Linked DNA regions of Aliidongia dinghuensis. The protein of the gene in region 1 interacts with the protein of each later gene in a pairwise test. Links are inferred from orthologs where the notes say so. Each region holds a gene or a part of one and is shown in the gene's direction. Other genes may lie near its edges. The genes, in order: IEY58_RS17375 and IEY58_RS06185.

Region 1 (6,700 bases):
TCGACCCGCGGCCGCAGCCGGAGAATGCCAGCCGGCGGCAAGGATGAGCACGGCCAGGCCGCCCCATCGGGCAAGGCGCAATGAAGTCATTCGTTCCTCCCCAATTGTTGTTTTGATGGGAACGCGTAACGAAGATTGAGATGTCAGCAGGGCTCTGATGTCGGGCGCCCGAGAGCCCGGTCGGTGGTCCTGCCGGCGAAGCCGGCGACCGAAGGTGCGGCACTCCGGACTATAAGGGAAACCGGCTCCCGATGGTACCGCGCGGACGCTCGTAAGGGCGCTTCCAGGACAGGCAATCGCCGGAAAATGAAAAGGCCCATCCGGAGTCCCCACACTCCGGATGGGCCAGCCACACGTCCTAACCCGCGATCAGAAGGTCGGCAGATTGGGCAGCGGCTTATGGAACCACTTCTCGTGGATGGCGTTGAGCTCGCCGTTGTTCTTCACGAAATAGACGAATGTGTTGACCCACTGGTGCAGGTTCCACTGGTCCTTGCGCATGGTGATGCCGTTCGGCTGCTGCAGCAGGGTGAACTTGCGCTCGATGCCGGCGCCCGGGTTGGCGGCGAAAGTCGTGTCGCCGGTCAGGCCCGTCTCGGCGATCGCGTCGACCTGGTGGGTGATCAGCGCCTGATAGGTGCTGGGATCATCGTCGAACCGCGCCATCTTGACCTGGTCGCCCAAGCTCGTGCTCAGGATCACATCCTGCACCGTGCCGCGCGGCACGCCGACCTTGAGGCCCTTCAGGTCGTCGAGCGAAGTGATCTTCTTGTCCTTGGGCGCGAACACGACGTTCTCGATGGCACTGTAGGGGATCGAGAACAGCACCTGCTTCGCGCGCTCCGGCGTCACGCCGAAGGTCGCGACGATCAGGTCGACCTTGTTGGTAAGCAAGAACGGGATGCGGTTCGGGCTGGTCAGCTGCACCAGGTTGACCTTGACGCCCATGTACTTGCCGAGGAGCTTCGCCACGTCGATGTCGTAACCGTCCGGCTCCTGCTTCTCGTTCAGGATGCCGTAAGGCGGCAGATCGACGAGCACGCCGATATTGATCGAGCCGCGGCTCAGGATCTCGTCGACCGTCTGCGCCGCCGCCGGCCGCGCCGTCATCGCCAGGCCCAGCATGACGCAGGCCGCCGCCAGGTATTTCATCAGTCTCATGGCCGTCCTCTCCCCAAAGGTTTCTGTTTCCCGTTCCTGCCTAGCGCCGATAGGCCTGCGCCAGACGCTTCTCCAGCCGCCGGCTCGCGATGGTGAGCGGCCAGCAGATGACGAAATAGATGAGCGCCACCGTCCCGAAGATGAGGAACGGGCGGAACGTCGCATTGTTGAGCAGCTGCCCGGCGCGAATGAGCTCGACGAAGCCCAGGATCGAGGCGAGCGAGGTGCTTTTGACCAGGTTGACGAGGAAGCCCACGGTCGGCGCCACGGCGAGCCGGAGCGCCTGGGGCAGCACGACCCTGAACATGATCGGCACATAATGCAGGCCGAGCGAGCGCGCCGCCTCGATCTGCCCCTTGGGCACGCCCTGGATGGCGCCACGCCAGATCTCGCCCAGGAACGCGCCGGCATTGAGGCTCAAGCCCAGCATGGCGGCAATCCACGGGTCGACCGCGACGCCGATCATGTCGCCGCCGAAGAACACGAGGAACAGCTGGAGCAGCAGCGGCGTCCCCTGGAACAGGCGGATATAGGCGATGGCGAGATAGCGCTGCAGCCGGTGCTGCGCTGTGCGCATGAACGCGATCGTGATGCCGACCACGGCGCCGCCGCCGAACGCCAGCGCCGACAGCAGCAGCGTCCAGCGCACGGCCCAGACCAGGAACTCGATGTCGGTGAACGTAAGCGTGCGCATCAGCGGTGCTCCACGCGGGGGAACGCCCAGCGGTCGATGAGCGCGAAGGCCGCCTGGAAGATCATCGAGACGATGAAATAGATGACGAACACGATGATGTAGGTCTCGAATGGCCGGAACGTGCGCGACTGCACGTCCTGGGCGGCGGCCATCAGCTCGTCGGCCGAGACGACCGAGACGATGCTCGAGTTCAGCATCAGGAGGATGAACTGGCTGCCGAGCGGCGCCACCATGACCTTCAAGGCCTGGGGCAGCACGACCAGGCGGAAGCTCTGCAGCGTATGGAGGCCGAGCGCCCTCGCCGCCTCCATCTGGCCGTGCGTGACGCTCTCGATGCCGGCGCGCACGATCTCGATCGTATAGGCGCTGCCGTTCAGCACCATGGCGATGACCGCCGCGGTGTTGGCATCGAAGCTCAGGCCCACGGTCGGCAGGCCGAAAAAGATCATGAAGATCTGCACCAGGAACGGCGTGTTCCGGATGACCTCGACATAGGCGATGACCAGCGTCTGGATCCACTTCGGGCCCGATGTCCGCAGGAGCGCGCCCCCGATCGCGAAGGCAAGGCTCAGCACCATCGAGATCGCCGACAGGCGCAGCGTGTACACCATGCCCCACAGAAGCTCGTCGAAATTGACGGGCTTCAGGATCTCGCCGAATTGAAAGATATAGTTCATGCCGGGCAGGTTTCCCGGTCAAAGAACTCCCCGTCAGGCCGTCTCGGCTGGCGCACGCCCTCTCCCCCTAGGTCTTCTTGCCGGACGTCTCATGATCCGGCTTCGTTCGTCAGGCTCAGTCAACCAACTTGTACGACGAATGTCGAGCCCCGTTTGGTCGCAAGCCCGCCCCGTCCCCGTGTTTTTATCCTCTGATGATATCACACGATCAGTGCTGCATTGCAATGATCGCCAGGACCGGGACGCTCATGGTAAGAGGGCGGCGCCATGCTCTCGATTTCCAACATTACCTATCGCATCGCCGGCCGTACGCTCCTCGAGAATGCGTCCGCCGTCATCGCCGCCGGCCATCGCGTGGGCCTGGTCGGCCGCAACGGCGCCGGCAAGTCGACGCTGTTCGGCCTGATCCTGGGCGAGCTGCAGCCCGACCAGGGCGAGGTCGAGATCCAGCGCGGCACGCGCGTCGGCATCGTGGCGCAGGAGGCGCCGGGCGGCACCATGACGCCGCAGGATGTGGTGTTGGCGGCCGATCTCGAGCGTACCGCCCTCATGCACGAGGCGGAGACGTCGCACGATGCCGAGCGGCTGGCCGAGGTGCACATGCGGCTCGTCGACATCGACGCCCATACGGCGCCGGCGCGCGCCGCCGAGATCCTGGCCGGCCTGGGATTCTCGGAAGAGATGCAGCAGCAGCCGATGTCGAGCTTCTCGGGCGGCTGGCGCATGCGCGTGGCGCTCGCGGCTGCCCTTTTCGCCCAGCCGGAACTCTTGCTGCTCGACGAGCCGACCAACCATCTCGATCTCGAGGCAACGGTCTGGCTCGAAGCCTATCTGCAGAAATATCCGCACACGCTGCTCGTCATCAGCCACGACCGGCAGATCCTGAACGCCTGCGTCGACCATATCCTGCATCTCGACAGCCGGCAGCTGACTTTCTATTCCGGCAACTACGACTGGTTCGAGAAGATGCGCGAGGAGCGCATCGCCCAGTCCAAGGCCGAGGCCGCCAAGGTCGACGCCAAGCGCAAGCACCTGCAAAGCTTCGTCGACCGGTTCAAGGCCAAGGCGACCAAGGCGCGCCAGGCGCAGAGCCGCATGAAGATGCTGGCGAAGCTCGACGCCGTCTCGGTCATCCGCGACGATCCGTCCGTGACGTTCGATTTCCCGGAGCCGGTGGAGCTGGCGCCACCGCTCCTGTCGTTCGACAAGGTCGCGGTCGGCTATGCGCCGGGCAAGCCGGTGCTGCGCGAGATCGACGTGCGCATTGATCCAGACGACCGCATCGCGCTCCTCGGCTCCAACGGCAACGGCAAGTCGACCTTCGCGAAGCTGGTCGCCGGCCGGCTCGAGCCGATGGAGGGCCACCATCACCGCTCGGGCAAGCTCTTCACCGGCTTCTTCGCCCAGCACCAGATCGAGGACATGGACGGCGAGGCGACGCCGTTCACGCTGATGGCGGCACTCATGCCGGGCGCCGGCGTGCCGCAGGTGCGTGCGCGCCTGGGCCGCTTCGGCTTCGGCCAGGAAAAGGCGAACGTCAAGGTCAAGGACCTGTCGGGCGGCGAGCGCGCGCGGCTCAATTTCGCGCTCATCACCTACAACGCGCCGCCGATGCTGATCTTCGACGAGCCGACCAACCATCTCGACATCGACAGCCGCGAGGCGCTGGCGGTCGCGATCAACGAGTACAAGGGCGCCGTCATCCTGATCAGCCACGACTGGCATCTCCTGGAACTGACGGCCGACCAGCTGTGGCTCGTCGCCGACGGCCGGGTCAAGCCGTTCGACGGCGATCTCGAGGACTATCGCAAGCTGATGCTGGGCAAGACCGGCACCGGCAATACCAGGATTCCCAAGGACAAGCGGCCGAAGGAGAAGCCCGTCGACGAGCGCCAGGCCGACCGGTCGCGCGGCGCCGACCGGCGCCGGGAGCTGGACGCGCTGCGCCGCCGCTCACGCGAGGCCGAGGCGTCGCTGGCGCGCCTCACCGAGGACAAGGCGACGGTCGAGGCTTCATTGCTCGGCCGCGATCTCGACAGCGCCAAACGCGCGCAGCTGATGAAGCGGCAGGCCGAGCTCTCGGCGGCCGTCGCCAGCGCCGAGGAAGCGTGGCTCGAAGCGGCGGAAGCGCTGGAGGCCGCCGCCGCTTGATGGGATCCGCCCAGAGCCGCGCCCAGGGAACCATAGGGGCGGGAACCATGGTGGTTTTCCCGCGATTGTAGCGGCGGGCGTGCTTGCTTCCGGGCGCGCCGCCCCTATCTCAAGGTGCCGCCCATGCCTGAAATCCCAAACCCAGAGGTCCCCATGCATCGCACCAAGATCGATCTGGCCGACAACGTGCGCGCCTCCGTCATCGGAGAGCTGAGCACGGCGTTGGCCGACGCCGTCGACCTCTCCGCCCAGGTCAAGCAGGCCCATTGGAACGTCAAGGGGCCGAACTTCATCGCGCTGCACGAGCTGTTCGATCAGATCGCGACCGACGTGCGCGACTACACCGACCTGATCGCCGAGCGCATCGTGACGCTGGGCGGCACGGCCTATGGCACCGTGCAGGAAGCGGTGTCGAAGAGCCGCCTGCCGGCCTACCCGACCGACATTTCGGCCGGCTCGAACCATGTCGAGGCGTTGAGCACCGCGCTCGCCACCTTCGGCAAGAACGTCCGCGCATCGATCGACACGACCGACGAGCTCGGCGACGCCATCACCGCCGACGTGCTGACCGAGGTCGGCCGCGGCATCGACAAATGGCTCTGGATGGTCGAGGCCCACCGCCAGGCGGATTCGTAAGCAACGCCCATCGCAGGACGGCGAAGGGGAAGCCCCAGGGCAGGACCGGCGGCAAAGGGGCGGTTTGTGCAAGAAGAACAAACCGCCGATCAGCTTGCCGGTGCTGCCGGCGGGTTGTTCGACGTATCTGGAATGAGACGGGCCTTGACGCCGTAGATGAGCATGACCTTTTGGCCCACGGCCAAAGGCTGCGCGTCCTTCTGCGTCACCGACATCAGATCGCCGTTCTGTTTCTGCACGATATATTCGAAGGCCTGCGTATCAGTCGCGCTCTTCTCCACAAGCGCGCCGATGGCGGCGCCCACGAGGACCCCGCCCAAGGTGGCCGCGGCACTGCCCCCGCCGGATCCGAATGACGAGCCGCCGATACCACCGGCCGCACCACCAACCAGAGCGCCGGCTCCCGCAGTGCCATCCACGTCCACCGAGCGGACGCTTTGCACAGTGGCGCGATCAACCTTGCTCGCCTGCTGCATGCTGGCCGACGAGTAATGGTCGGGCGAGTAGCCGTTCTGGCAGGCGTTCAGCATCAAAGCGACTAGCGCCAAGCCGCAGCCGCTCCGCGCCATGTTAGAAAATCGGCTCATCGGATACTCACAGTCTTAGGAAACAGGGGCGCCGGGAGGATTCGTTCCCGGGCTCGGTTGCACGGCCACGGCGGGATCGGCCGGCTTGCCTGCCGGCTCTTTCGTACCCTTCTGCAGTTCCCCCACGGTGCCAATGACGGCGTCGCGCGCGACCGCTGTCACGAAGTCATCCCGAGAGACGATCAGGGAGCCAATCAGTCCGAGGCTCATGGCCTGCGCAGCCCCCATTCGCAACAGGGGCGTGCCATCCGTATCCAGAACCCGGATCCCGACGATGACGGAACGGTGAACGAGCAGGCCCAATTCAGGCTGATAGCTCACGTAGAGCCGTACGCGTACGTCAGGCGGACGCGTCCCGTCCTCGACGATGTGCATCCCGTAATTCTCGAACTGGGAAATGACCGCCGCTTTGACGGCGCTCATGACCTCGCTGTCATTCTGCGAGGGATTGGGATCGATGGATTTATCGACATCCGAGTCGAATCCGCCGTTGAAGGATGCGACCTTGTCCAGCTTGATCACATCGATCTTTGACGGAACATCGGCCGCCGATTTACCCGCTTCATACGGAGACGAGGCGCAAGCGGCGGTCAGGCACAGCGACAAGACCGCAAGGAACCTAAGGTACATTCAAAACCGTCCAATCACAGACGCGAAAGATGCTCGACACGCTCAGCTTAAAGGTGATTTCCCCAAAAAGCCATCCGCAGTGAGTGTGCGAGAACCATGGGTCCTCAGCTTGTCGACGAGGCCTTGGCGTTGATGGCAGCGTGCCGTCCTTCCCACCTCGTCAT
Region 2 (7,138 bases), on another replicon or contig:
GCCGTTCCGCGCGGCGGCGTCGCATACACGCCGGAAGAGGCCAAGAAGGTCGCGGCCGATCTGGGCGGTCCGGTCTGGGTGGTGAAGTCCCAGATCCACGCGGGCGGCCGCGGCGCCGGCCACTTCGCCAACGACCCCCAGGGCAAGGGCGGCGTGCGCGTCGTGAAGTCGATCGACGACGTCGCGACCAACACGGCGGCCATGCTGGGCAAGGTGCTCGTCACCAAGCAGACGGGCCCGGCCGGCAAGGAAGTTAAGCGCGTTTACATCGAGGAAGGCTGCGACATCAAGCGCGAGCTCTACCTCGGCATGCTGGTCGACCGCGCCACCGGCCGCGTCACCATCATGGCCTCGACCGAAGGCGGCATGGAGATCGAAGAGGTCGCCCATAACACGCCGGAGAAGATCATCAAGGTCGCGATCGACCCTGCGACCGGCGTGCAGGCGTTCCACGCCCGCCAGATCGCCTTCGCCCTCGGGCTCGAAGGCAAGCAGGTTTCGACCGCGACGAAGTTCATCCTGGCGCTGTCCAAGGCGTTCCACGAGCTCGACGCCTCGATCGTCGAGATCAACCCGCTGGTCGTGACCGGCGCCGGTGACGTCCTCTGCCTCGACGCCAAGGTCAATTTCGACGACAACGCGCTCTTCCGCCACAAGGATGTCGAAGAGCTGCGCGACGCCGACGAGGAAGACCCCTCGGAGCTCGAGGCGGGCAAGCACGGGCTCAACTACGTCAAGCTCGACGGCAGCATCGGCTGCATGGTGAACGGCGCCGGCCTCGCCATGGCGACCATGGACATCATCAAGCTCTACGGCGGCGAGCCGGCGAACTTCCTCGATGTCGGCGGCGGTGCCACCAAGGAGCGTGTCACCACCGCGTTCAAGCTCATCCTCTCGGACCCGAACGTCGAGGGCATCCTCGTCAACATCTTCGGCGGCATCATGCGCTGCGACGTGATCGCCGAGGGCGTCATCGCCGCCGCGCGTGAGGTCAGCCTCGACGTGCCGCTGGTCGTGCGCCTCGAAGGCACCAATGTCGAGCTCGGCAAGAAGATCCTTGCCGAATCGGGTCTGCCCATCCTGGCCGGCGATAATCTCGCGGATGCCGCCCAGAAGGTCGTCAAAGCCGTGAAGGAGGCCAAGTAATGGCCGTTCTGGTCAATTCCAATACGAAGGTCATCTGCCAGGGCTTCACCGGCGCGCAGGGGACCTTCCATTCCGAGCAGGCGCTGGCTTACGGCACCAAGATGGTCGGCGGTGTGACGCCCGGTAAGGGCGGCACCAAGCATCTCGACCTGCCGGTGTTCAACACCGTCGCCGAGGCGGTGCACGTGACCAAGGCCGACGCCAGCGTCATCTACGTGCCGCCGCCGTTCGCGGCCGACGCGATCCTGGAAGCGATCGACGCCGAGGTGTCGCTCATCGTCTGCATCACCGAGGGCATTCCCGTGCTCGACATGGTGACGGTGAAGCGGGCGCTCGGCGGCTCCAAGTCGCGGCTCATCGGGCCGAACTGCCCGGGCGTCATCACGCCGGGCGAGTGCAAGATCGGCATCATGCCGGGCCACATCCACCGCCGCGGCAAGGTCGGCATCGTCAGCCGCTCGGGCACGCTGACCTACGAGGCGGTCGCACAGACCTCGGCCGTGGGCCTCGGCCAGTCGACCTGCATCGGCATCGGCGGCGACCCGGTCAACGGCACGAACTTCATCGATTCGCTGAAGCTGTTCCTCGACGATCCGGAGACCGAGGGCATCATCATGATCGGCGAGATCGGTGGTTCGGCCGAAGAGGATGCGGCCCAGTTCATTCGGGAGTCGAAGACCAAGAAGCCGATCGTCGGCTTCATCGCCGGCGCCACCGCCCCGCCGGGACGCCGCATGGGCCACGCCGGCGCCATCATCTCGGGCGGCAAGGGTACCGCCGCCGACAAGTTCGAGGCGATGCGCAGTGCCGGTTTCCATGTCGCCGACAGCCCGGCGTCGCTCGGCTCCACGATGCTCTCGGCCTTCAAGGGCTGAGGCGCATCGGAGCCCCGAGAGCGAACCTAACCAACCCCAGCAGAGAGAGCGGCCGCGTCAAGCGGCCGCTCGAACAAAATGGCGCAGACCCGCGAAGCCACCTTCCTCTATGGCACTAACTCGGCCTTCATCGCCGAACTCTACGAGCACTATCTGAGCGATCCCAACGGGGTCGATCAGAGCTGGCGGAGCTTCTTCGATGAGCTCAGGGACGATGCCGTCTCGGTCCAGGCCGAGGTCAAGGGACCGAGCTGGCAGAAGATCGCGAAGCGGATCATCGGCAGCGACGGCGCCGGTGCCGCCCCGGCCAAGAAGACCAATGGCGCCACGGCGCCGGTCTTGTCCGAGGAGGCGGTGAAGCAGGCGGCGACGGATTCGATCCGCGCGCTTCAGCTGATCCGCGCCTATCGCGTGCGCGGCCATCTGGAGGCGAGCCTCGACCCGCTCGGCCTCCACAAGCCCGAGCCGCATCCGGAACTTCACCCAGAGCATTACGGCTTCACCGATGCCGACTATGACCGGCCGATCTACATCGCCGGCGTGCTCGGCCTCGAGAATGCCACGCTGCGCGAAATCTACGCGGTGCTGCGCGATACCTATTGCGGCAGCGTCGGCGTCGAATACATGCACATCCAGGATCCGGCCCAGAAGGCCTGGATCCAGGAGCAGATCGAAGGCGCGCTCAACCGCGCGAATTTCCCCGCGACGGAGAAGACCGAGCTTCTGGAGCGCCTGACGGCTGCCGAGAGCTTCGAGCGCTTCCTCGACAAGCGCTTCACCGGCACGAAGCGCTTCGGCCTCGAGGGCGGCGAGACCATGATCCCGGCGCTGGAGGAGATCATCCGCACGGCCGGTCGCCTTGGCGTCAAGGAGATCGTGCTCGGCATGGCCCATCGCGGCCGCCTGAACACGCTCGCCAACGTCATGGGCAAGCGCTTCGCCGCGATCTTCTCCGAATTCCAGGGCAATCCGGCGAACCCGGAGGACGTCCAGGGCTCGGGTGACGTCAAGTACCATCTCGGCACCTCGTCGGACCGGGAGTTCGAGGGCAACACCGTCCATCTGTCGCTGACCGCGAACCCGTCGCACCTCGAGGCGGTCAATCCGCTGGTGCTGGGCAAGGTGCGCGCGAAGCAGCGCCAGCGCGGTGATATCGAGCGCACCCAGGTCGTGGGCCTCTTGATCCACGGCGACGCGGCGTTCGCCGGCCAGGGCCTGGTCGCCGAGTCGCTCGACCTGACCGAGCTCAAGGGCTATCGCACCGGCGGCACGATCCATTTCATCATCAACAACCAGATCGGCTTCACCACGGCGCCGCAATATGCGCGCTCGGGCCCCTATTGCTCGGACGTGGCGAAGTCGATCCAGGCGCCGATCTTCCACGTGAACGGCGACGATCCGGAGGCGGTGGTCCACGTCTGCCGCATCGCGACCGAGTTCCGCCAGGTCTTCAAGAAGGACGTGGTGGTCGACATGTTCTGCTATCGCCGCCACGGCCATAACGAGACGGACGAGCCGGCGTTCACTCAGCCGCTCATGTACCGCAAGATCGCGACCCAGCCGACGACCCGGCAGATCTATGCCGAGAAGCTGGTCGGCGAAGGCACGCTCGACCAGGCCAAGTCCGACCAGATCGTGACCGACTTCCTCTCCAAGATGGAAGCCGAGTTCGAGGCGGGGAAAAGCTACAAGCCGAACAAGGCCGACTGGTTCGAGGGCGCCTGGGCCGGCTTCGGCCTGGCGCCGGACGACGACCGCCGTGGCAATACGGCAGTGCCGCTCGAGACGCTGAAGCAGATCGGCAAGGCGCTCACGACCGTGCCGGAAGGCTTCAACCTCAACCGCAAGCTCGTTCGCCTGTTCCAGGAAAAGGCGAAGATGTTCGAGACCGGCGAGGGCTTCGACTGGGGCACGGCCGAGGCGCTGGCGTTCGGCTCGATCGCGGCGGACGGCATGTTCGTGCGCCTGTCGGGCCAGGACGTGGGCCGCGGCACCTTCTCGCACCGGCACGCCGTGCTGGTCGACCAGGAGACCGAGCAGACCTATCTGCCCGTGAACAACATCCGCGAGGGCCAGGCCCAGGTCGAGATCATTGACAGCTTCCTGTCGGAAGCGGCGGTGCTGGGCTTCGACTACGGCTACTCCATGGCGGAGCCGCGCGCGCTCGTGCTCTGGGAAGGCCAGTTCGGCGACTTCGCGAACGGCGCCCAGGTCATCATCGACCAGTTCATCACGTCCGCCGAATCGAAGTGGCTCCGCATGTCGGGCATCGTCATGCTGCTGCCGCACGGCTACGAGGGGCAGGGGCCGGAGCATTCCTCGGCGCGCCTCGAGCGCTATCTGCAGATGTGCGGCGAGGACAATATCCAGGTCTGCAACATCTCGAACCCGGCCAACTATTTCCACGCGCTGCGCCGGCAGGTCTGCCGGAACTTCCGCAAGCCGCTCATCATCATGTCGCCGAAGTCGATGCTGCGCGCGAAGCTGTCGAACCTCGCCGACATGGCCGAGGGCACGACCTTCCACCGCGTCTATGGCGAGGCCGAGAAGCTCGTCGCCGACGATAAGGTGAAGCGCGTCGTGCTGTGCAGCGGCAAGCTCTACCACGAGCTCCTGGCGGCCCGGACCGAGCGCAAGATCAAGGACGTGGCCCTCGTCCGCGTCGAGCAGCTCTATCCGTTCCCGTTCAACGCGCTCGGCAAAGAATTGAAGCGCTACACCAAGGCAGAGGTTGTCTGGTGCCAGGAAGAGCACCAGAACATGGGTGCCTGGACCTTCGTCGACCGGCGCATCGAGACGCTGCTCTCGGGCCTCGACATCAAGGCGAAGCGCCCGGTCTATGTCGGCCGTGCCGAATCTGCCGCGACCGCGACGGGCTCGATGAAGAAGCATGTCGCGCAGCAGCAGAAAGTCATCGACGACGCGCTGACGCTGCGCTGACCAACCCCTCAATTGTTGGGACGGGCGGCAAGCGGCCGGATGGGGACTGACCGGCCGCACCGCTCGACCTGAAACCTGAACCAAGGACCGAACATGGCGACCGAAATCAAGGTGCCCCCGCTGGGCGAATCGGTGACCGAAGGCACTGTGGCGCGCTGGCTCAAGAAGGTCGGCGACAGTGTCAAGATCGACGAGACGCTGATCGAATTCGAGACCGACAAGGTGACGGTGGACGTGCCCTCGCCCGCGACCGGCGTGCTGAGCGAGATCTCGGCGCCGGAAGGTGCCAATGTCGCTGTCGGCGGGCTCTTGGGCGTGATCGCCGAGGGTGCGGCGGGTGCTGCGGCGAAGCCCGCTGCGGCCACGGCACCTGCCAAGGTCGAGGCGCCGAAGCCGGCGGCTGCACCGGCGCCGGCTCCTGCCGCCGCTTCGGCCGCGACCGATCTCGACCGCTCGGGCCCGGCCGCGCGCAAGCTCGTCGCCGAGAACCAGCTCGACGCCACCAGCATTCCGGCAACCGGCAAGGACGGCCGGCTCACCAAGGGTGATGTGCTGGGTGCGATCGCGACGGGCACGGCCGCTCCGGCTGCGGCCCCGGCTCCGGCAGCGCCTGTGGTGCAGGCCCGCGAGGCCGGCCCGCGCGAGCAGCGGGTCAAGATGACGCGCCTGCGCCAGCGCATCGCGCAGCGCCTCAAGGAAGCCCAGAACACGGCCGCCATGCTCACCACCTTCAACGAGGTGGACATGACGGCGATCATGGCGATCCGCGAGCAGTACAAGGACGCGTTCGAGAAGAAGCACGGCGTCAAGCTCGGCTTCATGTCCTTCTTCGTGAAGGCCTGCATCGCAGGCTTGAAGGAATTGCCGGCGGTTAATGCCGAGATCTCGGGCGACGAGCTCATCTACAAGAACTACTACGACATCGGCGTCGCGGTCGGCACCGAGAGCGGTCTCGTCGTGCCGGTGGTGCGTGACGCGGACGTGATGAGCTTCTCCGACATCGAGAAGCAGATCGGCGTCTACGGCAAGAAGGCGCGCGACGGCAAGCTCTCGATCGAGGAACTGACCGGCGGCACCTTCACGATCTCGAACGGCGGCGTCTACGGCTCGCTCATGTCGACGCCGATCCTGAACCCGCCGCAGTCGGCGATCCTGGGCATGCACAAGACCCAGAAGCGCCCGGTCGCGATCGGCGACAAGGTCGAGATCCGGCCGATGATGTATCTGGCCTTGAGCTACGACCACCGCATCATCGACGGCCGCGAGGCGGTCACCTTCCTGGTTCGCGTCAAGGAAAACCTGGAAGACCCGCAGCGCCTGCTGCTGGACATGTAATCAAGATCCTGCGGGCCCGGTGACGGGCCCGCAGCCATAACGGAAAGAGAATCATGACCGACAGCTACGATCTCGTCGTCATCGGGAGCGGCCCGGGCGGCTATATCGCCGCCATCCGCGCGGCCCAGCTGGGCATGAAGGTCGCCTGCGTCGAGAAGAACGAGCGCCTGGGCGGCACCTGCCTCAACGTCGGCTGCATCCCGTCGAAGGCGCTGCTGCAGTCGTCCGAGAAGTTCGAGGAAGCGAACCACGCGCTGGCCGCGCACGGCGTCCAGGTCTCGGGCGTGGCGCTCGACCTTGCGACCATGCTGGCACGCAAGGACAAGGTCGTTTCGGACATCACCAAGGGTGTCGAGTTCCTGTTCCGCAAGAACAAGATCACCTGGGTCAAGGGCACGGGCAAGATCGCCGCGGCCGGCAAGGTCACGGCGACGGCAGCCGACGGCACGAGCCAGACGATCGAGACCAAGAACATCCTGATCGCGACCGGCTCCGACGTCATGCCGCTGCCAGGCGTCGAGGTCGACGAGAAGCAGATCGTGTCCTCGACCGGCGCGCTCGAGATCCCGAAGGTGCCGAAGCACCTGGTCGTGATCGGCGGCGGCTACATCGGCCTCGAGTTGGGCTCGGTCTGGCGCCGTCTCGGCGCGGAAGTGACCGTCGTCGAGTTCCTCGACCGCATCACCCCGGGCCTCGACCTCGAGGTCGGCAAGGCCTTGAACCGCGCGCTCGCCAAGCAGGGCATGCAGTTCAAGCTCTCGACCAAGGTCACGGCCGCCAAGAAGACGAAGACCAGCGTCACGCTCACGCTCGAGCCCGCGGCCGGCGGCGACAAGGAAGAG

What was found.
Region 2: the proteins of IEY58_RS17375 (region 1) and IEY58_RS06185 interact in binary tests that used the Escherichia coli proteins (3 or more experiments, as listed by UniProt). The link is inferred for Aliidongia dinghuensis from one-to-one orthologs.

Annotation. Positions count from the first base shown.
Region 1 is NZ_BMJQ01000009.1:35,337-42,036, forward strand. Bases 2,258-5,241 are described here. They hold IEY58_RS17375 (ABC-F family ATP-binding cassette domain-containing protein), read left to right. Parts: upstream 2,258-2,799; coding sequence 2,800-4,683; downstream 4,684-5,241. Other genes in these bases: IEY58_RS17370 (amino acid ABC transporter permease), read right to left, coding at 2,258-2,532; dps (DNA starvation/stationary phase protection protein Dps), read left to right, coding at 4,837-5,241. In the rest of the region: IEY58_RS17355 (3-hydroxybutyrate oligomer hydrolase family protein), read right to left, coding at 1-90; IEY58_RS17360 (transporter substrate-binding domain-containing protein), read right to left, coding at 370-1,161; IEY58_RS17365 (amino acid ABC transporter permease), read right to left, coding at 1,202-1,855; more of IEY58_RS17370, read right to left, coding at 1,855-2,257; more of dps, read left to right, coding at 5,242-5,319; IEY58_RS17385 (outer membrane lipoprotein), read right to left, coding at 5,409-5,906; IEY58_RS17390 (hypothetical protein), read right to left, coding at 5,922-6,536. UniProt on the Escherichia coli protein: Genetic data indicate it may be involved in ribosome assembly or function.
Region 2 is NZ_BMJQ01000003.1:45,676-52,813, reverse strand. The notes cover bases 1,740-5,161. They hold IEY58_RS06185 (2-oxoglutarate dehydrogenase E1 component), read left to right. Parts: upstream 1,740-2,099; coding sequence 2,100-4,961; downstream 4,962-5,161. Other genes in these bases: odhB (2-oxoglutarate dehydrogenase complex dihydrolipoyllysine-residue succinyltransferase), read left to right, coding at 5,055-5,161; sucD (succinate--CoA ligase subunit alpha), read left to right, coding at 1,740-2,021. Outside these bases: sucC (ADP-forming succinate--CoA ligase subunit beta), read left to right, coding at 1-1,146; more of sucD, read left to right, coding at 1,146-1,739; more of odhB, read left to right, coding at 5,162-6,296; lpdA (dihydrolipoyl dehydrogenase), read left to right, coding at 6,350-7,138. UniProt on the Escherichia coli protein: E1 component of the 2-oxoglutarate dehydrogenase (OGDH) complex which catalyzes the decarboxylation of 2-oxoglutarate, the first step in the conversion of 2-oxoglutarate to succinyl-CoA and CO(2).